2 linked regions of the Hydrogenovibrio crunogenus genome follow. The protein of the gene in region 1 interacts with the protein of each later gene in a pairwise test. Links are inferred from orthologs where the notes say so. Each region holds a gene or a part of one and is shown in the gene's direction. Other genes may lie near its edges. The genes, in order: secA and secB.

Region 1 (9,460 bases):
GCTATGGATAAACTTAGAACAAAGTGGCTTTGGAAAGGTGTCGGCTTGCCGACGCCAGCTTTTAAAGTGGTGTCTTCTTCAAGTCCGCTGGATGTTGAAAATTTTGATTTAACTTTCCCTGTGATTGTCAAACCGAGTCATGAAGGGTCGAGTATCGGAATGCGTAAAGTAGACACGCTTGATGTCTTGCAAGAAGCGGTCGATTTTGCACAACAATACGATTCTGAAATTTTAATTGAGCAATGGGTCACGGGGCGAGAATTTACGTGTGCCGTGTTGGATGGTGAGGCATTGCCAATGATTCAACTAAAAACAGACCATGATTTTTATGATTTCGATGCCAAGTATCAATCAAACACCACTGAGTATTTATGCCCTTGTGGTCTGGCAGCTGAAGAAGAAAAGAGAATTCAGGCATTAGTGTTACAGGCGTTTGATGCTGTCGGTGCTCGCCACTGGGGGCGAGTGGACTTGATGTTGGATGATCAAAGTCAACCATGGTTGATAGAGATTAATACCGTTCCTGGTATGACCGATCACAGCTTGGTACCAATGGCTGCTAAAGCTGTTGATTTAAGCTTTTCAAAATTGGTGTTAAAGCTAGTTTCATTGACACTGCCATAAACGGACTGGGCTGATACTACGGTGAAAAAGAAATTATCTTTAGCGTTTGTTTTAAGTTTGTTTATCTTGATTGCTGTTTGGATTTTTTTTTCACCTGCGCGTGTATTAACTGAGGCTCAATTGAATGGGGAGCTGAAAAGAGTCTCCTCCGAAACAGTACAAAACATTGTTCAACCTTATATTGGTGAATCTTTCTGGCGAGTTGACTTAGAAAAACTTCATGCTGATTTGTTACGCTTGGAGTGGGTTTATAAAGCAAAAGTGAAACGACGCTGGCCGAATAAAGTCATTATTTCACTTGAAGAGCAAAATCCTGTCGCGCGTTGGCGTGAAGATGGTCTATTAAATCAATCGGGTGATATTTTTTACCCGCATGATATTACCCCTTTTAGAGATTGGGTTGTTCTAGAGGGAAACCCCTTGCAATCCAGAAAGCTATTGCATGATTTAATGGTCTTTCAAGAGAAGTTTAAACCCTTAGGCTGGACGATTGATATGTTAAAGCAACAGCCAGATGGGAGTTGGGATGTTCATTTTTTATCGGGCGTGACGGTGCTGCTGGATAAAGAAGCGTGGCAAGCGAAATTAAGTCGATTTATCAGGGCGCTCCCAAAGACCAAACAAACATTAAGAAAATTCGCACAAGTATTTGATTTAAGATATAGTAATGGCTTTGTTATCAAGCAGAAAAAACAGCTTGAAGAGTAGCATAAACGCTACGCCAAAGTATGGAAGCGGTAAAGTGCTTGTATTAGCATTATCCAATTAAAGGTGAAAAACGAATGGCAAGAAAGCAACAAAACCCCAACGCTAATGTTGTGATCGGTTTAGATATTGGTACTTCAAAAATTGCAGCAATCATCGGAAAAGTGAAAGAAGATGGCAATATTGAAGTGGTTGGTATGGGAACTCATCCTTCTAAAGGGCTAAAAAAAGGGGTTGTTGTTAATATTGATTCAACGGTTGAGTCGATTCAGAGAGCAATTGATGAAGCAGAAAGAATGTCCGGCATAAAGGCAGAATCCGTTTCTGTTGGTATTGCAGGTAGTCATATTGGCAGTTTTAACTCGAATGGCATGGTGGCGATCAGTAATCAGGAAGTTCAAGAAGAAGATGTTCAGCGAGTCATTGACGCAGCGCAAACCATTGCGATTCCTGGAGATCAGGAAGTATTGCACATTCTGCCTCAGGAATTCATGATCGATAACCAAGGGGGGATTCGTGAGCCCATTGGGATGTCGGGAGTGCGTTTAGAGGCAAAAGTACATATGGTGACGGGCTCAGTGAGTGCGGCACAAAATATTACCAAGTGTGTTGAACGTTGCTCCTTGAAAGTGGATAACCTGATCTTAGAACAGCTGGCGTCTTCTGAGGCGGTTCTATCAGAAGATGAGAAAGAGTTAGGGGTTTGCCTGGTTGATATTGGTGGGGGAACCACGGATATTGCGATTTTTCAAAATGGCGCAATTCGACATTCGGCTGTGATTCCGGTGGCCGGAGATCAAGTCACCAATGATATTGCGATGGCGTTAAGAACGCCTAAACAAGCGGCAGAAGACATTAAGAAAAAATATGCGTGTGCTTTACCTCAGCTAATCTCTCAAGATGAAGAAATTGAAGTGCCGAGTGTGGGGGATCGACCGGCAAGATGTTTGTCACGCCACACTTTGGTAGAAGTGATCGAACCACGTTATGAAGAACTTTTTCAGTTGATTCAAGCCGAATTACGTCGTACTGATTTTGAAAACAAAATTGCGGCGGGTATTGTGTTGACGGGAGGAAGCTCCCTAGTGGAAGGAGCGGTCGAATTGGCAGAAGAAGTATTTCATATGCCTGTACGTTTAGGAATGCCTCATGATGTGACCGGCCTTAAAGAAGAAGTGTGTAACCCTTCTTTTGCAACAACTGTCGGCCTGTTAATGTATGCAAAAGAACATCCAGGGACTCGTTTTTCCTCAGAAAAAGCAAGTGAATTAACGTTAGATAAAGAATCTGTTCTTGAAAAAATGAAAAGCTGGTTCAGTAAAAATTTTTAGAAAGAGCGGTTTGCTATCTGTGTTAAAATTCACCGATTATAGTTTACTTCAATAAAGTAGAAGACAATCGCGTGAAACAAAGAACTCTTGCCAATCCTATCAAAGCTAAAGGTGTCGGGCTTCATACCGGTCATAAATCAATTATGACGTTGCGCCCGGCTCCTGTGAATACCGGAATCGTATTCCGCCGAATTGATCAAACTCCTGTCGTTGAATTTCCTGTTTCACCTGAATTAGTCAAAGAAACGATGCTGTGTACGACCATTGTGCAAGAGCAAGGCGAGCAAAAAATTAAAATTGCCACGATTGAGCATTTAATGTCAGCTCTAGCAGGCGTCGGTATTGATAATTTGTATATTGATATCACGGCCGACGAAGTGCCTATTATGGATGGGAGTGCGTCACATTTTATTTTCTTGCTACAATCAGCTGGTATTCAGCTGCAAGAGGCGCCAAAGAAATTTATACGCATTAAAAAACAGGTTCAGGTCGAAAATGAAAAAGGCGGCGTGGCGGAATTCAAACCTTATGAAGGGTTCCGTTTAAATTTTTCGATTGAGTTTGATCATCCTGCCTTTGACCAAACGGCTGAAAAAATGACGCTTAGTTTTTCTTCGACGGCTTATTTTAAAGAAGTGAGCCGGGCTCGGACTTTTGGGTTTATGAAAGACATGGAAAAGCTAAGAGCTCAAAACTTGGGGCTGGGTGCTGGGTTACATAATGCGATTGGATTGGATGAAAATGGCGTTGTGAACCAGGAAGGGCTTAGAGACAAAGATGAATTTGTGCGCCATAAGATTCTGGATGCCGTTGGGGATTTATATATGGCAGGCCATCCTATTATTGGTGAGTTTACAGCGCATAAATCAGGCCATGCATTAAATAATCAGCTACTCAGAGCGTTAGTGGCAGATTCTGAGGCATATGAAGTTGTAACGTATGATGATGAAGAGCCGCCAATTCAGTATGGTAGTAGTAAGATTCTTGTGTAACGCAATTTATTCCTGATTTTTGTTTTTATCAGATTCAAAGTGCAGTCATTCTTAGTGAAAAGAGTGACTCACGCATGCTCGGTTTGTAGAGCCCTCTCTTTCGAATGATTGATTCCAAATGTTCGTGATTCTCCTTACTTTGTCATCCTTTTAAATGTGTTAGAATAATCAGCATTTACTAAAATAGCAGTAGTGCTTTACAAGTTGTCGATAACTCGTAAAATGGTGTTTCATCATATCGGTTCGGCATTGTTCAGCCTTTTCTATCAATCCTTGTATAGCCTATGAAATAAGGTTTATACAACTAAACTCTTTATTGGATTCAAGCGCTAATGGCACTTAATATTTTCAAAAAATTATTTGGTAGTCGAAACGAACGACTGCTTAAACAATACCGTAAAAAAGTTCAACAAATTAATGCGTTAGAAGAAAGCTTATCTCAGCTTTCGGATGATGAACTCAGAGCGAAAACAGATTATTTTAAAAGCCAGATTTCTGAAGGGATCTCATTAGATCAGATTCTGCCTGAAGCGTTTGCGGTGGTAAGAGAAGCCGGTAAAAGAGTCATGGGAATGCGTCATTACGACACCCAGTTAATTGGGGGGATGGTGCTACACGAAGGGAAAATTTCTGAAATGCGGACAGGGGAAGGAAAAACCCTGGTGGCAACACTACCTGCTTATTTAAATGCATTATCGGGTAAGGGGGTTCATGTCATTACCGTGAATGATTATTTGGCTTCTCGTGATGCGGAATGGATGGGGCAGCTATATGGCTTTCTAGGTTTAACGACAGGAGTCGTTCTGTCTGGTCAGACCAGTAATGAAAAGCAAACTGCTTATAACGCAGACATTACTTACGGAACCAATAATGAATTCGGTTTTGATTATCTTCGCGATAATATGGCGATCTTCGCTGAAGAGCGAGTGATGCGAGGGCAAAATTTTGCGATTGTCGATGAGGTCGATTCGATTCTGATCGATGAAGCCAGAACGCCTCTCATTATCTCCGGGCCTGCTGAAGATAAGTCAGATTTATATCAAAAAATGAACCCTTTGGTCAAAGGACTGGAAAGAGGTGAAGAGGATCTAGAGACCAAAACGTCGAGTGGTGATTACACGATTGATGAAAAATCGAAGCAAATCCATTTGACTGATGAAGGGCATTCAAAAGTTGAAGCCATGCTGGTTGAGGTTGGTTTGCTGGAAGAAGGCGATTCTCTTTATGATGCCGAGCATATCAGTTTGATGAAGTATGTGAATGCTTCCTTAAGAGCGCATCTTTTGTTTGAAAAGAATACCGATTACATTGTTCAGGATAATGAAGTCGTGATTATTGATGAATTTACTGGACGTAAAATGTCTGGTCGTCGTTGGGGGGATGGGTTGCACCAGGCCGTTGAGGCCAAAGAAGGTGTTCCGATCCAGGCCGAAAGCCAAACCTATGCATCGATTACCTTTCAAAATTACTTTAGACAGTACACGAAGTTGTCTGGTATGACAGGGACAGCCGATACTGAAGCAGGTGAGTTTTTATCGACCTACAGCCTTGAAGTGGTTGTGGTGCCGACCAATAAAGTACCAAAGCGTCAAGATTTGCCGGATTTGGTGTTCTTGGATATTGAAGGGAAGTTGGCAGCCATCGTCCGAGAAGTGAAAGAAGTCGTTAAAACAAGGCAGCCAATTTTAGTTGGGACAGCATCTATTGAACTCTCTGAAGTACTGTCTTCTTTATTTGAAAAAGAAGGCATTCCGCATAATGTCTTGAATGCGAAGCAGCATGAAAAAGAAGCTACCATTATTGCACAAGCGGGTCGTCCAGGAGCGGTGACTATTGCGACAAACATGGCGGGTCGAGGAACCGATATCGTGCTAGGGGGGAACCTAGACATGGAAATCGAATCTTTAGATAATCCAACGGAAGCGCAAATAGCTGAAATCAAAGCTGATTGGGAAGTCAGGCATGATGAAGTTGTCGAAAAAGGTGGGCTGATGGTTATTGGTTCAGAAAGACATGAATCACGCCGTATCGACAACCAGTTACGTGGCCGTTCCGGGCGTCAAGGTGATCCAGGGGTGACACGCTTCTACTTATCTTTAGATGATGACTTAATGCGCCGATTTGCATCTGAAAAAGTGAAAAACATGATGCGTCGTCTGGGCATGAAATCGGATGAAGCCATTGAACATAACATGGTGACCAAATCGATTGAACGCGCGCAAAAGCAAGTTGAAAGAATGCACCAGGATGAACGTGCTAACTTATTGAAATTCGATAATATTTCCAATGAACAGCGCAAAGTGGTTTATGCTCAGCGTAATGAGCTGATGGAAGAAGAGGATGTGTCTGAGATTATCGATGCTTTACGTGAAAATGTCATTGAAACAATGATGGCTGGCTTTATTCCGCCAGGAAGCATTGAAGAGCAATGGAATGTGTCTGGTTTGGAAAAGCAGCTTCAGGATGACCTAGGCTTAACCTTCCCTATTTCAGATTGGTTGCAAGAAGATAAAGGACTGTTTGAAGAAAAACTGCGTGAAAAAATTATCGCAGAAGCCAAAGTGCTTTATCAAAACAAAATGGCGGTGATTGATGAAAAAACCCGTCATCATTTTGAAAAAGAAGTGTTACTTAGAACCATTGATAAGCAATGGCGTGAACATCTAAATGAAATGGACTATTTGCGTCGCTGGATCCACTTAAAAGGATTTGCACAAAAAGATCCTTTCCAGGAGTATCGTGCGACGGCTGCTGAAATGTTTGAAGCCTTTCTGGATGAGGTTATGTTTGAGACCGTTCAAACTTTATCGATGGTTCAAATTCAAGGCGCAGATGATGTTGATGCCTATGAAAAGCAACAGATTGAAGAGCGTCCACAGGAATTGGAAGCCAATCATCCGGCTGCAAAAGGGATTTCTGATGCTGTGAATGGCTCATCAGATTCCGAACAGGATTCAGCTGATGCGACTTATCGTCGTGAAACCCCGAAAGTTGGGCGTAATGATCCTTGCCCTTGCGGTTCAGGAAAAAAATATAAACAATGTTGTGGTAAATTAAATTAAAATCTAAACAAGCGTTATTGAAGTCCACTCTGGCGCATATGCCGTGAAGCATATGCAAATGAATTTTGAATTCATTGCCAGTGTGGACTTTTTTATTTTGGAGAAACAGTATGGCGCAAACATCAAATATTCATCCCGTCTCTGGTGTTTATTTAGGAACAACTCAGGCAAAAATTAAAAAGTCTGGGGTAGAAGACTTTGTCGTTATTTCATTTGTGGAAGGCAGTCGCACGGCTGCGACATTTACTACGAATGCCTTTTGTGCCGCGCCTGTTACGCTGGCAAAACAAAATTTAAAAAACACTCCGACCCGCGCGTTGGTGATTAACAGCGGTAATGCCAATGCCGGGACGGGTCAACAAGGCATGTTAGATGCACAACAAACCTGTCATTGGGTGGCTGAAGAGCTCGGTATTTCCGAACAAGCGGTGCTGCCTTTTTCTACAGGGGTGATTGGACAAAATTTACCTATGCCTAAAATTGAATCCGCCGTGCCCGCAGCCATTGCAAATCAAACCATTGATGGTTGGGAAATGGCTGCAAAAGGAATTATGACGACGGATACCCATCCGAAAACTGCCAGCCGTCAATTTGATATTGAAGGTCATACTGTGACGTTGACCGGCTTTTCAAAAGGATCGGGTATGATTCATCCGAACATGGCGACCATGCTAGGATTTGCAGCAACGGATGCTAAAATCTCCCAGGCCTGCCTGGACAAAGCCTTGCTCGATTCGGTGTCACTGTCGTTTAACCGAATTACGGTTGATGGAGACACCTCGACAAATGATGCGTGTACCTTAACCGCGACACAGCAGGCAGACATGCCCGAAATTACAGATCCTGATTCTTCTGCCTATCAGGTTTTTGCAAAAGTGTTAAATGAAGTGATGACTGAATTGGCACAAATGATTGTGCGAGATGGGGAAGGTGCGACTAAGTTTGTAGCCATTAAGGTTGAATCAGGGGACTCTGTTGAGGAGTGCCTGAAAGTCGCGCATGCTGTCGCGTTGTCTCCATTGGTAAAAACCGCACTGTTCGCGTCTGATCCTAACTGGGGTCGGATTTTGGCGGCTGTGGGACGTGCCGGCGTTGTTGGTTTGGATATTAATGCATTGCAGATTTATCTGGGCGATGTTTTACTGGTGGATAACGGTGGTCGTGCTGATTCATATACCGAAGAAGCGGGTCAGGCAGTGATGAATGAGACGGATATTGAAATTCGTATTATATTGAACCGTGGTCAGGTTTCAGAAACTGTTTGGACAACGGATTTTTCGTATGATTATGTCAAAATCAATGCAGAATATCGAACATAACCGATAGAGCTTGATCAGAAAAAAACGCCACTGAGTTGGCGTTTTTTTATAAGCGAAATTTATGTGTTTTGAGCTTTGAGAATGTCGGTGAGCGCCTGGCAAAGCTGTGTGTTTTCTTGCTCGGTTCCGATTGTAATGCGTAAATATTGATCAATACGAGGTTTATTGAAATAACGCACAATAATGGCTTTTTTCCTTAATTGCTGTGCAATGTCTTCTGCTTGCATCTGAGGGTGTTTAGTAAACACAAAGTTTGCGGCAGAAGGAATGACTTCAAACCCGTTATCTTCTAAAAACTGAGTCAATGTGTCACGGGTAGAGATGATTTTTTCACAACTTTGTTTGAAATAGGCCTCATCTTCGATTGCGGCAATGGCACCAGCAGTGGCTAAACGGTCAAGAGGGTAAGAGTTAAAACTGTTTTTAACACGCTCCAACCCTTCAATAAGTGCCGAATCACCAAGCGCAAAGCCAACTCTAAGCCCTGCCAATGCACGAGATTTTGAGAAGGTTTGCACCACCAATAAATTTGGATAACGCTTCACAAGCTGGGCAGCTGATTCGCCACCAAAATCGATATAAGCTTCATCCACAACCACCACGGATGAGGCGTTTTGTTGCACGATTTGCTCTATGGCTTGCAGGGGCAACAGTCTGCCTGTCGGTGCATTTGGGTTGGGGAAAATAATCCCTCCATTTTCAATGTTGTAATCTGCAGGATTGATTTCGAACGCATCCGTTAAGGGAATGGTTTGGTGGTCAATCTCATATAAACCGCAATAAACAGGATAAAAACTGTAGCTGATATCCGGAAATAAAATGGGCTTGTCTTGTTTCAATAGAGCCATGAAAGCATGGGCTAACACTTCATCTGACCCGTTGCCCACAAAAACTTGACGGGATTCAACACCATAGTATGTGGCTATACTCTGCTTAAGATCTTCGGAACTTGGATCGGGATAAAGTCTCAACTTATCATTTAACTGGTTTGTTAAAGCGTTTAAGACCAATGGCGAAGGCGGATAAGGGCTTTCATTGGTGTTTAGTTTTATCAAGTTGTCGACTTTAGGTTGCTCACCCGGAACATAAGGGGTAAGTGTGTGAACAAGTTGACTCCAGTATTGACTCATAGTTTTTCCCAAATTCGATTTACAATGCCAATATTTTAACGTTTAACGAGTCTTTTTGGCTGAATTTAAACTCAAAAACTACCAGGCCTGGCCGTTTTTTGACAAAATGGAGCTAAATCAAGTTTAGAGAGAATTTAAATGAATCAAAGAGTCGATATCGCAATAGGGGTTTTAAGACAAGGAAATCATGTTTTATTGGCCCAAAGACAAGCAAAACAAAGTCATGCGCTGAAGTGGGAGTTTCCTGGCGGTAAGGTAGAAAGTGGAGAGTCGGTGGAAGCAGCATTAATTCGTGAA
Region 2 (12,296 bases), 1.5 Mb from region 1 along the record:
TATTGGGAATGTAGATAAGAAATGAAATTTGTTCTATTTAGCAAAGTGTCATCCAAAAACAGCCAGGCCTGGCTGAATTTGGGTGCACTTTCTTGGCATTAAGCTTTGTCAATTAAGGAGATGCCGGTCATTTCTTCTGGTTTTTCAATTCCCATCATGTCTAACAAGGTTGGAATCACGTCGCATAACGCCCCACCATCCTTCAATGGATAGCCTTTCTTGCCAAAATAAACGAAAGGCACAGGGAAAGTGGTGTGTGATGTTAGCGGTTTGCCGGTTTCTTCATTGAACAGCATTTCCATATTACCATGATCTGCAGTCACAATGGCTTCACCATCGACCGCTTTGAGGGTTGTTAAAATTTCGCCTAAAGCTTCATCAACCGCTTCAGCTGCTTGGACGCAGGCATTAAAATCCCCTGTGTGCCCAACCATGTCTGGGTTGGCGATGTTACAGATAAAGGTATCATATTCCCCTGATTTAATCGCAGCAATGAGCTTTTCTTTAAGCTCCGGTAAGCTCATTTCAGGTTGCAGATCGTATGTTGCAACTTGCGGGGAGTTAATTAATACACGCACTTCATTGTCATTCGGTTCTTCAACGCCACCGTTAAAAAAGAAAGTGACATGGGCGTATTTCTCAGTTTCTGCAATGCGAAGTTGTTTTAAACCTTTTTTCGAAACAAACTCTCCGAAGGTGTTTCGAAGGCTGGTTGGACGATAGGCTACCAGTGCGCCAAATTTTTCAAAATTCTTTTTGTACTCTGTAAGTGTGACAAAAGCAGATAAAACCGGTGTTTTACAGCGATGAAAGTCAGCAAAGTCATCCATGATGAAGGCTTCGGTCAACTGGCGCGCCCGGTCGGAGCGGAAGTTCATGAAAATAACGGAGTCACCATCTTTAACACGGGCTGGTTTGCCATTGTTGCGAGGGATGACGGTGGCTTGAATAAACTCATCATTTTCACCTCGAGCATAAGCCATCTCTACAGCTTCTTTTGCATTTTTCGCTTCAAATTCCGCTGAACCGCAGGCAATGGCATCGTACGCTTTTTTGACGCGCTCCCAACGGTTGTCACGGTCTAATGCAAAGTAACGGCCTGTAACCGATGCAATGCGTCCGCCGCCCAGTTCTTTCATGAAGGTTTCGAGCTCTTCAATATACTGAAGTGCGCTTTGCGGTGCCGTGTCTCGTCCGTCAGTGAAGATGTGTACATACACTTTGGCGCCGCGGTCGTGAGCCATTTTAATGCTGGCCTTGATGTGGCTGATGTGTGAGTGCACCCCACCATCTGATAGAAGGCCTAAAATATGGACTTTGTGGTTGCGGTTGCTGGCCGCATCAATTGCTTTGACTAAAGCGTTGTTTTCAAAAAAGCGTCCATCATCGATGTCTTTCTGAATGCGAGTCAGTTCCTGGTAAACCACGCGTCCAGCGCCGAGGTTCATATGGCCGACTTCGGAATTCCCCATTTGCCCTTCAGGCAACCCTACGGCCATACCGGAAGTATTGATCAAGGTGTGGTGATAGTCTTTAAGTAGGTTGTCCCAGTTTGGCGTATGGGCTTGTGCAATGGCATTGTGTTGTGTTGCTTCACGATGTCCCCAGCCATCCAAGATGATCAATCCAGTTGGTCGGTTTTTAATTTGCACGGGTTTTGTCATATCGTTTCCTTTTGAGAAGATGTTTCGCAGAGTAGGGTGACATTCTCGGCAAAACGTATAAAAATTTCAAAATGTCATTTATTGTAACCAGTTTCACTGTTAAAATCATTAGCTTTGAATTTTGATTCATATGTTAGTTTAAGGGAAAACGAATGTTTATTGAATTTGTGGAAGAGCAAATTTTTCTGTTTATTGCATTAGGCGTCATCGTCATGATGTTGATTTTCAGTTATTTTGGAGACAAGGTTTCAGGGTATCGCTCTGTCAATGCAGATGAGGCGGTGCGACTATATAATTCCGGTGCTTGGGTGTTGGATGTCCGTACCGATGCAGAATATAAAACAGGGTACATCGGGGAAGCGGATAATATTTCATCCTCTGAGGTTGCCAAAAAACCAGAAATGGTCGCGAAGCACAAGGATGAAGATGTATTGGTGTATTGTCAGTCAGGCATGCGTTCGGCTTCCGTAGCCAAAGCCTTGGTTAAACAAGGCTTTACCAAAGTTCATAATTTGAGTGGCGGGGTGATGTCTTGGAAAAATGCAGGGTTGCCTTTGAATAAGCCCGTTTCAAAAAAAAAGCTAAGAAAGGAAAAAAAGTGAGTTCAACACAACCAGAAATCATTATTTATGCGACAAAAACCTGTCCTTTTTGCACCATGGCTAAGAGTTTATTGGATGGTAAAGGATTGACATACGATGTGATTGATGTCGGAACGGATCGTTCGATGTGGCAGGAGTTACAGGAAAAGACGGGGCGCAATACCGTACCGCAGGTTTTTGTAGGTGAACAGCATATCGGTGGTTTTGACGATTTATCTGCTGCCGACCGTTCTGGTGAGTTGGATCAGATTTTAGCAAAGTAATTAATTAAGGATTAAAGGCAAGATGTCAGAAGAAAACCAAGAAAAACAGTTTGGGATTCAAAAAGTCTACACGCGTAACGTGTCGTTTGAAGCGCCAAATTCACCAGAAATTTTCACACAAGACTTTCAACCACAGCTGGATGTTGACTTGAATGTCGAAAGCCGCTCTTTAGAAGAAGGTGTGTTTCACGTAGTTGTGCGCGTTACCGCGACAACTAAAATGGATGATAAGACTGCTTTCCTATGTGAAGTTGAGCAAGCGGGTATTTTCACTCTAATGGGCTTTGATGAAGGTGAAACGAATTATTTGTTAGGAGTTCAATGTCCAAATACCTTGTTCCCTTACGCGCGTGAAGCCGTTTCTGATCTAGTAACGCGTGGTGGATTCCCACAATTATTACTGGAGCCAGTGAACTTTGAAGGGATTTATGCAGATCATTTGCAAAAACAAGCTGAATCAACGAAACAATAAACTGGTAGAGACTGCGTGACAATAGCCAATAAACCTTTGACGATTGCCGTATTAGGTGCTGGTGCCTGGGGGTCGGCGTTGGCAATTCATTTGTCTCGAATTGGTCATCAGGTTAAGCTTTGGGATCACAATCCTGAAAATGCCGCAACGCTCGAGTCAGCAAGAGAAAATGTACGCTACCTGAAAGGGGTGCCTTTTCCAGACTTGTTAAGTGTGCAAAGTGATTTAAAGGCGACCTTAACGGATGTTGATGCTGTATTAATGGTGGTTCCTAGTCAGGCTTTTCGGGAAGTGCTTCAGAAAATGCATCACATTATGATGGGGTCTAAAGGTCATTATCACTTGGCCTGGGCAACCAAAGGATTTGAGCCGGATACCAGTTTAATGTTGCATGAGATTGTGCAGCAGGAGTTGGGTGAGCGCATTTCTTTTGCTGTACTCTCTGGGCCAACTTTTGCCGCGGAAGTAGCAAGAGGGTTGCCGACGGCGATGGTGAGCGCGTCGCGAGACCAGGAAGAAGCTCAGTTTTGGGCGGATGCTTTTCACTGTGATACCTTTAGAATGTATACCCAGCCTGATGTGGTAGGGGTCGAAATTGGCGGTGCCTATAAAAATATCATGGCCATTGCGACGGGTTTATCCGACGGGTTGCGATTAGGTGCGAATGCGCGAGCAGCACTGATTGGTCGCGGTATGGTTGAAATGATGCGATTTGGGGATGCACTTGGTGCGAAGCATGAAACAATGATGGGTTTGTCGGGACTGGGTGATTTGGTGCTGACCTGTACCGATGACTTGTCACGTAATCGTCGCTTTGGTTTGATGTTGGCACAGTCGCAGCGGCCTGCTGAAGAAGTGATTCAAGAAATTGGTCAAGTGGTTGAAGGGGTTAAAGCCGTCAAAGCAGTCAAGTTGATTGCGGATAAGTACCAGTTGGATTTGCCGATCATGGAACAGGTCTACAATATTATTGTCGGGAACAGCACTGCGGAACAAGCCGTGAAAGAGTTAATGCGTCGCCACGGCCGATCTGAGCTAGAGTTCGCTTAGTCACGATTATTGAAGCGGGTTTGAATTTGAACGTAGCATAAAAAACCACCAGACCTGGTGGTTTTTGCCGTTTAGACTTTATGGGCAGTATGCTCGGGCGTTGTTAGAGGTTCATGTCAAAGCCGAGCTGGCGCCAAGCTTCATACGCCATAACGGACACGGCATTGGCTAAGTTTAAGCTTCGACCACCTGGAATCATTGGGATGGTAAGCCGTTGGTCTTCAGGTAAACTTTCGATGACGTCTTTAGGAAGGCCGCGGGTTTCAGGGCCGAATAAAAAAGCATCTCCGTTTTCAAAAGTAGGTTCGGTATAATAGCGCTCGGTTTTTGTGGTCAAAGCGAAGACGCGATTTGGCTTGATCGTCTCGAGGCATGCTTCAAGTGAAGGGTGTTCTTGAAGGTTGGCGAGCTCTGCATAATCTAGGCCGGCACGACGAACTTTCTTTTCACTTAAATCAAACGCATAAGGTTGAATTAAGTGTAAGTGTGCGCCCATATTGGCGCTGAGGCGAATTAAAGCACCGGTGTTCTGCGGAATTTCGGGTTCATATAAGATGATGTGTATCATTTTGTTATAACTTTTAAGTGGTGAAAAATTTTGGTCGATTTATCTGTTAATTTGTGTGGTCTTAATTTTCGCAACCCTGTGGCGATGGCTTCAGGGAATGCGGGGTACGGCATAGAATACCAAGCTGTTTCTGGGTTTTCCAACCGCGATGTCGGCGCGGTGTTTTTAAAAGGCACCACGCTAGAGCCAAAGCTTGGTAATAAACCAGAAAGAGTCATGGAAACAGCCAGTGGTTTGCTGAATTCCATCGGACTGCAAAACCCCGGCGCTCATGCTGTGATAAAAGATTATCTACCAAAGTTAGACTTAAGCCAATCACAATTTATTATTAATGTGTCCGGCTCTTCTATTGAAGAGTATGCCGAAGTGGTTCGTTTGTTCGATCAAACCGACTTGCCGGCCATTGAGGTGAATATCTCTTGTCCGAATGTTAAAAAAGGCGGTGCGGCGTTTGGAAACGATCCTGATATGGCTGCAAAAGTGGTTGAAGCCTGTCGGGCCAATACGACCAAACCTTTGATTGTGAAATTATCACCCAATCAAACCGATATTGCGGAAGGTGCACGCCGAGTCATTGATGCCGGTGCCGATATGCTGTCGGCAATTAATACGTTAATGGGCATGCAAATTGACATTCACTCGGCTCGGCCCACGCTTGGAAACAATCAAGGCGGTTTGTCCGGCCCAGCGATTAAGCCGGTAGCGTTATTAAAAGTGCATCAGGTGTATCAAGTCGCAAAGCAATACAATGTGCCGATTATCGGTTTGGGCGGCATTGCTTCGGCAGATGATGCCATTGAATTTCTTTTGGCGGGTGCATCGATGGTTGCAGTGGGGACCGCGATGGCGAAAGATCCATTGTTGGTCAAAAAAATCAACCAGGGCATTGAAAAGTACATGGCCCGTTATGGTTATCAATCCGTTGCAGAAATGACGGGTAAACTCATATTAAATACAGACACCGTTTTGTGCGGTTAATGAGATAAGTAGAACAATGATGAAGACAGTAGAAGAACAGATGGCAGTAATTCAGCGTGGTGCTGAAGAAATCCTGGTAGAAAAAGAACTGATTGAAAAGTTAAAAAAAGGTAAGCCGTTGAAAATCAAAGCCGGCTTTGACCCAACAGCGCCTGATTTGCATTTAGGGCATACGGTGTTGATCAATAAGTTGCGTCAGTTTCAAGACCTAGGGCATGAGATTTTGTTTTTAATTGGCGATTTTACCGCCATGATTGGTGACCCAACAGGAAAGAGTGCGACGCGTCCGCCTTTGTCGGAAGAAGATGTTTTGAAAAATGCCGAAACTTATAAAGAACAAGTGTTTAAAATTTTAGACCCTGCTAAAACCAAGGTGGTGTTTAACTCAGAATGGATGTCGAAATTAAGTGCGGCCGATATGATTAAGCTGGCTGGAACGACAACCGTTGCCCGAATGTTGGAGCGTAATGATTTTGGTGAGCGTTATCAGTCCAATACGCCAATCGCTATTCATGAGTTTTTATATCCTTTGGTTCAAGGGTATGATTCCGTCGCGTTAGACTCTGATATCGAATTAGGTGGGACGGACCAGAAGTTCAACTTATTGATGGGGCGTACTCTGCAACAGCATTATGGTAAAGAGGCTCAATGTACCTTAACTATGCCAATCCTAGAAGGTTTGGATGGGGTACAAAAAATGTCGAAGTCTTTAAATAACTATATTGGGATTAAAGATGCACCAAATGATATGTTTGGTAAAGTGATGTCGGTTTCAGACGAGTTGATGTGGCGCTATTTTGAATTGCTTTCATTTGAATCGTTAGAAACCATTGCTGGGTATAAGAATGCGGTAGAGAATGGCGAGAATCCTCGTAATATTAAAATTAAACTAGCATTAGAATTGATTGAGCGTTTCCATGATAAAGAATCAGCTGAAGCCGCTTTGAAAGATTTTGAAACTCGTTTTTCAAAAAATGCCATTCCAGACGAAATGCCTGAATTTACTTTTAATGACGTTATGCCGTTAGCCAATCTTTTAAAAGAAGCGGGACTGGTATCTTCGACGTCCGATGGTCATCGAATGGTGAAGCAAGGCGCGGTTAAGCTTAATGGTGAGAAGGTAACGGATAGTAGAGCGCCTGTCGAAAACTGCGAGCAGCAAGTGTATCAAGTCGGAAAAAGAAAGTTTGCCCGCATTACGGTGAGTGCCTAGTCTTTTTATATTATATAAGTAGATCTGTTTTACTTTTAAGAAGCACTAAAAACCGCCAGGCCTGGCGGTTTTTGGTTTCAGGGTTAAAGGTAATGAAGCTGTTTAGATTTACTTCAAATTAGTCTAAAACTCTAAGTCCTTTATATTACAAGGGATTTGGTATGAATCGTCATTTGAATGTCAAAAAACTTTAAAAAAAGTAAAGAAAAGGGTTGCAAAAAAACGGGTGGCGGTTAGAATACGCATCTCTTTCAAACAGAGCTCAAATAAAGCAGCTACGGCAGCGGAATTTGGAAGTGTTTAAAAGGGTTTTTTGAGTGGCTATTTGAGATGAAAATCGAGAATAAAAACTTCGAAAAAAAAGCGTAAAAAAAGCTTGACGCTGATTAGAAGTTAAGCCTATAATACGCGGCTTACTGAGACGGAACACGAAGTGAGACGGCTTGGTAAGGAAGACCAAGAGTTCTTTAAAAATCAGGTAATTCAGAGATAATTTATGTGGAAGTTACTTAAGTGAGTAACCGCAAATATAAAAAATCTCGACAACTATGTATATGGTAAAACATGTACCTTGTTAATTTCGAGAGTTTTGTGAGCAGTTAAGCTCATTAAAAAACATAATCAAGATTAAACTGAAGAGTTTGATCCTGGCTCAGAATGAACGCTGGCGGCAGGCCTAACACATGCAAGTCGGACGGAAACGACAAGAACAATCACTTCGGTGTGCGTTTTTGGGCGTCGAGTGGCGGACGGGTGAGTAACGCGTGGGAATCTACCCTTTAGTTGGGGACAACATATGGAAACGTATGCTAATACCGAATATGCTCTACGGAGTAAAGGTGCCCTCTCCTTGGAAGGTATCGCTAAAGGATGAGCCCGCGTTAGATTAGCTAGTTGGTAGGGTAAAGGCCTACCAAGGCGACGATCTATAGCTGGTTTGAGAGGATGATCAGCCACACTGGGACTGAGACACGGCCCAGACTCCTACGGGAGGCAGCAGTGGGGAATATTGCACAATGAGGGAAACCTTGATGCAGCCATGCCGCGTGTGTGAAGAAGGCCCGAGGGTTGTAAAGCACTTTCAATTGTGAGGAAGATTAAGTAGCTAATACCTGCTTAGTTTGACGTTAACTTTAGAAGAAGCACCGGCTAACTCTGTGCCAGCAGCCGCGGTAATACAGAGGGTGCAAGCGTTATTCGGAATTACTGGGCGTAAAGCGCGCGTAGGCGGACTGTTAAGTCGGTTGTGAAAGCCCTGGGCTCAACCTAGGAACTGCATCCGATACTGGCAATCTAGAGTTTAAGAGAGGGAAGTGGAATTCCAGGTGTAGCAGTGAAATGCGTAGATATCTGGAGGAACATCAGTGGCGAAGGCGACTTCCTGGCTTAAAACTGACGCTGAGGTGCGAAAGCTTGGGTAGCGAACGGGATTAGATACCCCGGTAGTCCAAGCCGTAAACGATGTCAACTAGCTGTTGGCCTTATTAAAAAGGTTAGTAGCGTAGCTAACGCGATAAGTTGACCGCCTGGGGAGTACGGTCGCAAGATTAAAACTCAAAGGAATTGACGGGGGCCCGCACAAGCGGTGGAGCATGTGGTTTAATTCGATGCAACGCGAAGAACCTTACCATCCCTTGACATCCTGCGAACTTTCTAGAGATAGATTGGTGCCTTCGGGAACGCAGTGACAGGTGCTGCATGGCTGTCGTCAGCTCGTGTCGTGAGATGTTGGGTTAAGTCCCGCAACGAGCGCAACCCTTATCATTAGTTGCTAACATTTAGTTGAGAACTCTAATGAGACTGCCGGTGATAAACCGGAGGAAGGCGGGGACGACGTCAAGTCATCATGGCCCTTATGGGATGGGCTACACACGTGCTACAATGGGGGGTACAAAGAGCAGCCAACTGGCGACAGTGCGCGAATCTCATAAAACCTCTCGTAGTCCGGATCGGAGTCTGCAACTCGACTCCGTGAAGTCGGAATCGCTAGTAATCGTGAATCAGAATGTCACGGTGAATACGTTCCCGGGCCTTGTACACACCGCCCGTCACACCATGGGAGTGGGTTGCAAAAGAAGTGGGTAGTCTAACCTTCGGGAGGGCGCTCACCACTTTGTGATTCATGACTGGGGTGAAGTCGTAACAAGGTAGCCCTAGCGGAAGCTGGGGCTGGATCACCTCCTTTAAGACAAAGACGGTTGCGAGCTTAAGCTAGCTTTCACATAAATTATTTCTGAATTACTGAAAAGATGAGAACGACCTGGGTCTGTAGCTCAGTTGGTTAGAGCGCACCCCTGATAAGGGTGAGGTCGGTGGTTCAAATCCACCCAGACCCACCAATTTTTGCACTAAATCGTTAGTCAGAAATGAAATCAGGGGAAGAAAGATCACCTGCTGATTACCCGATTGGGGCTATAGCTCAGCTGGGAGAGCGCCTGCCTTGCACGCAGGAGGTCTGCGGTTCGATCCCGCATAGCTCCACCAATATCCCTGTTAATGAGTTTTAGTTACAAAAGTAACTAGAGTTTATTAACAGTCATATTGGCTGAAGAAACAAAGAAGTTCTTTAAAAATTAGGAAAAATCTCTAAGTTAAAAAATAAACTTAGAAACAATAAACTGGCGTTATTTGATGATAACGACAGCACTTTAAACTTTAATTAGTTTGAAGTGTCGCCAGTTTATTGAGTTAGTCCAGTTGTCTCCAACGACTGGGCTAACGAGGTAACAATGTATCTTAAGAGTTCAATGATTTTGATATGACGAATGTAAAGGTTCCGATATTAAAATCACGATACAAACTCAAGCGAGAACATGTCAGCGTAAAAAACTTTTAGTTACGTACACTCATTAGATCTTATAAACAGAAGCAGTTCATAAATGGTATAGCTACCAGAACTTGTGGAGTTAACAAAAGGCATAAGGTTATTTTTGAGTTGTATAGTTAAGTGACTAAGCGTACACGGTGGATGCCTAGGCGGTAGAAGGCGATGAAGGACGTAGTAACTTGCGATAAGCCACGGGGAGTTAGTAAACAAGCTTTGATCCGTGGATTTCCGAATGGGAAAACCCATCCTTTATGGATATCCCTTTATGGGAGGCTAACCTGGAGAACTGAAACATCTAAGTACCCAGAGGAAAAGAAATCAACCGAGATTCCCCAAGTAGCGGCGAGCGAACGGGGACCAGCCCTAAAGCATTTATTAAGATAGCAGAACACTCTGGAAAGTGTGACGATACAAGGTGATAGTCCTGTATGCGAAATCTTATTAAGTGTTATTCGAGTAGGACGGAACACGTGAAATTCTGTTTGAACATGGGGGGACCACCCTCCAAGGCTAAATACTCTCTACCGACCGATAGTGAACCAGTACCGTGAGGGAAAGGCGAAAAGAACCCCTGAAGGGGAGTGAAATAGAACCTGAAACCGTGTACGTACAAGCAGTAGGAGCCCACTTGTTGGGTGACTGCGTACCTTTTGTATAATGGGTCAGCGACTTACGTTATGTTGCGAGGTTAACCGAATAGGGGAGCCGAAGGGAAACCGAGTCTTAAATGGGCGTTTAGTAGCATGGCGTAGACCCGAAACCGGGCGATCTATCCATGGCCAGGTTGAAGGTGCCGTAACAGGTACTGGAGGACCGAACCCACGTATGTTGAAAAATGCGGGGATGAGCTGTGGATCGGAGTGAAAGGCTAATCAAGCCCGGAGATAGCTGGTTCTCCTCGAAATCTATTTAGGTAGAGCCTCATGTCTCACTGTTGGGGGTAGAGCACTGTTATGGTCTAGCGGGCCGTCAAGGCTTAGCAGCCCATTGCAAACTCCGAATACCAACAAGTGCAATCATGGGAGACAGACAGCGGGTGCTAACGTCCGTTGTCAAGAGGGAAACAACCCAGACCACCAGCTAAGGTCCCTAAACACTACTCAGTGGGAAAGGATGTGGGAAGGCTTAGACAGTCAGGAGGTTGGCTTAGAAGCAGCCATCCTTTAAAGAAAGCGTAATAGCTCACTGATCGAGTCGGCCTGCGCCGAAGATTTAACGGGGCTAAGTAGTGTACCGAAGCTGTGGATGCCATTTATGGCATGGTAGAGGAGCGTCGTGTAAGCCTGCGAAGGGGTGTTGTAAAGCATCCTGGAGGTATCACGAGTGCGAATGCTGACATGAGTAGCGATAAAGGGAGTGAAAAGCTCCCTCGCCGAAAGACCAAGGTTTCCTACGCAACGTTAATCGACGTAGGGTTAGTCGACCCCTAAGACGAGGCCGAGAGGCGTAGTCGATGGGAAGCAGGTTAATATTCCTGCACTTTTTATAACTGCGATGGAGGGACGGAGAAGGCTAAACTAGCTTGCTGATGGTTGCAAGTTTAAGGTAGTAGGCAGAGATCTTAGGCAAATCCGGGATCTTAATGCTGAGAACTGATGACGAGTCCTCTTTTGGACGAAGTAGTTGATGCCATGCTTCCAAGAAAAGCTTCTAAGCTTCAGGTTATAAAGAATCGTACCCCAAACCAACACAGGTGGTCAGGATGAGAATTCCAAGGCGCTTGAGAGAACTCGGGTGAAGGAACTAGGCAAAATAACACCGTAACTTCGGGAGAAGGTGTGCCCCTGCCGGTGATGAGACTTGCTCTCTAAGCTAGTGGGGGTTGCAGAGACCAGGTGGCTGCAACTGTTTACTAAAAACATAGCACTGTGCAAAATCGAAAGATGACGTATACGGTGTGACGCCTGCCCGGTGCCGGAAGGTTAATTGATGGGGTTAGCTTATGCGAAGCTCTTGATCGAAGCCCCGGTAAACGGCGGCCGTAACTATAACGGTCCTAAGGTAGCGAAATTCCTTGTCGGGTAAGTTCCGACCTGCACGAATGGCGTAATGATGGCCACACTGTCTCCACCCGAGACTCAGCGAAATTGAACTCGCAGTTAAGATGCTGCGTACCCGCGGCTAGACGGAAAGACCCCGTGAACCTTTACTACAGCTTTGCACTGGACTTTGATACTATCTGTGTAGGATAGGTGGGAGGCTTTGAAGCAGTGACGCCAGTCATTGTGGAGCCATCCTTGAAATACCACCCTGATATTATTGAGGTTCTAACCTAGGGCAGTGAATCCTGCCCAGGGACAGTGTATGGTGGGTAGTTTGACTGGGGCGGTCTCCTCCTAAAGAGTAACGGAGGAGCGCGAAGGTACCCTCAGCACGGTCGGACATCGTGCAATGAGCGCAAGAGTAAAAGGGTGCTTGACTGCGAGACAGACACGTCGAGCAGGTGCGAAAGCAGGTTCTAGTGATCCGGTGGTTCTGTGTGGAAGGGCCATCGCTCAACGGATAAAAGGTACTCCGGGGATAACAGGCTGATACCGCCCAAGAGTTCATATCGACGGCGGTGTTTGGCACCTCGATGTCGGCTCATCACATCCTGGGGCTGAAGTCGGTCCCAAGGGTATGGCTGTTCGCCATTTAAAGTGGTACGCGAGCTGGGTTT

The links.
Region 2: the proteins of secA (region 1) and secB interact in binary tests that used the Escherichia coli proteins (3 or more experiments, as listed by UniProt). The link is inferred for Hydrogenovibrio crunogenus from one-to-one orthologs.

What each region holds. Positions count from the first base shown.
Region 1 is NZ_CP032096.1:665,502-674,961, forward strand. Bases 3,595-6,914 are described here. They hold secA (preprotein translocase subunit SecA), read left to right. Parts: upstream 3,595-3,984; coding sequence 3,985-6,714; downstream 6,715-6,914. Other genes in these bases: lpxC (UDP-3-O-acyl-N-acetylglucosamine deacetylase), read left to right, coding at 3,595-3,652; argJ (bifunctional glutamate N-acetyltransferase/amino-acid acetyltransferase ArgJ), read left to right, coding at 6,825-6,914. In the rest of the region: GHNINEIG_RS03080 (D-alanine--D-alanine ligase), read left to right, coding at 1-624; GHNINEIG_RS03085 (cell division protein FtsQ/DivIB), read left to right, coding at 646-1,332; cell division protein FtsA, read left to right, coding at 1,407-2,660; more of lpxC, read left to right, coding at 2,732-3,594; more of argJ, read left to right, coding at 6,915-8,033; hisC (histidinol-phosphate transaminase), read right to left, coding at 8,093-9,163; GHNINEIG_RS03115 (Nudix family hydrolase), read left to right, coding at 9,302-9,460. UniProt on the Escherichia coli protein: Required for protein export, interacts with the SecYEG preprotein conducting channel.
Region 2 is NZ_CP032096.1:2,151,973-2,164,268, reverse strand. What follows is about bases 1,411-4,276. They hold secB (protein-export chaperone SecB), read left to right. Parts: upstream 1,411-2,551; coding sequence 2,552-3,001; downstream 3,002-4,276. Other genes in these bases: GHNINEIG_RS10285 (tRNA (cytidine(34)-2'-O)-methyltransferase), read right to left, coding at 4,155-4,276; GHNINEIG_RS10290 (NAD(P)H-dependent glycerol-3-phosphate dehydrogenase), read left to right, coding at 3,017-4,051; grxC (glutaredoxin 3), read left to right, coding at 2,263-2,529; GHNINEIG_RS10305 (rhodanese-like domain-containing protein), read left to right, coding at 1,817-2,266; gpmI (2,3-bisphosphoglycerate-independent phosphoglycerate mutase), read right to left, coding at 1,411-1,664. Outside these bases: more of gpmI, read right to left, coding at 99-1,410; more of GHNINEIG_RS10285, read right to left, coding at 4,277-4,619; GHNINEIG_RS10280 (dihydroorotate dehydrogenase), read left to right, coding at 4,650-5,597; tyrS (tyrosine--tRNA ligase), read left to right, coding at 5,617-6,810. UniProt on the Escherichia coli protein: One of the proteins required for the normal export of some preproteins out of the cell cytoplasm. It is a molecular chaperone that binds to a subset of precursor proteins, maintaining them in a translocation-competent state.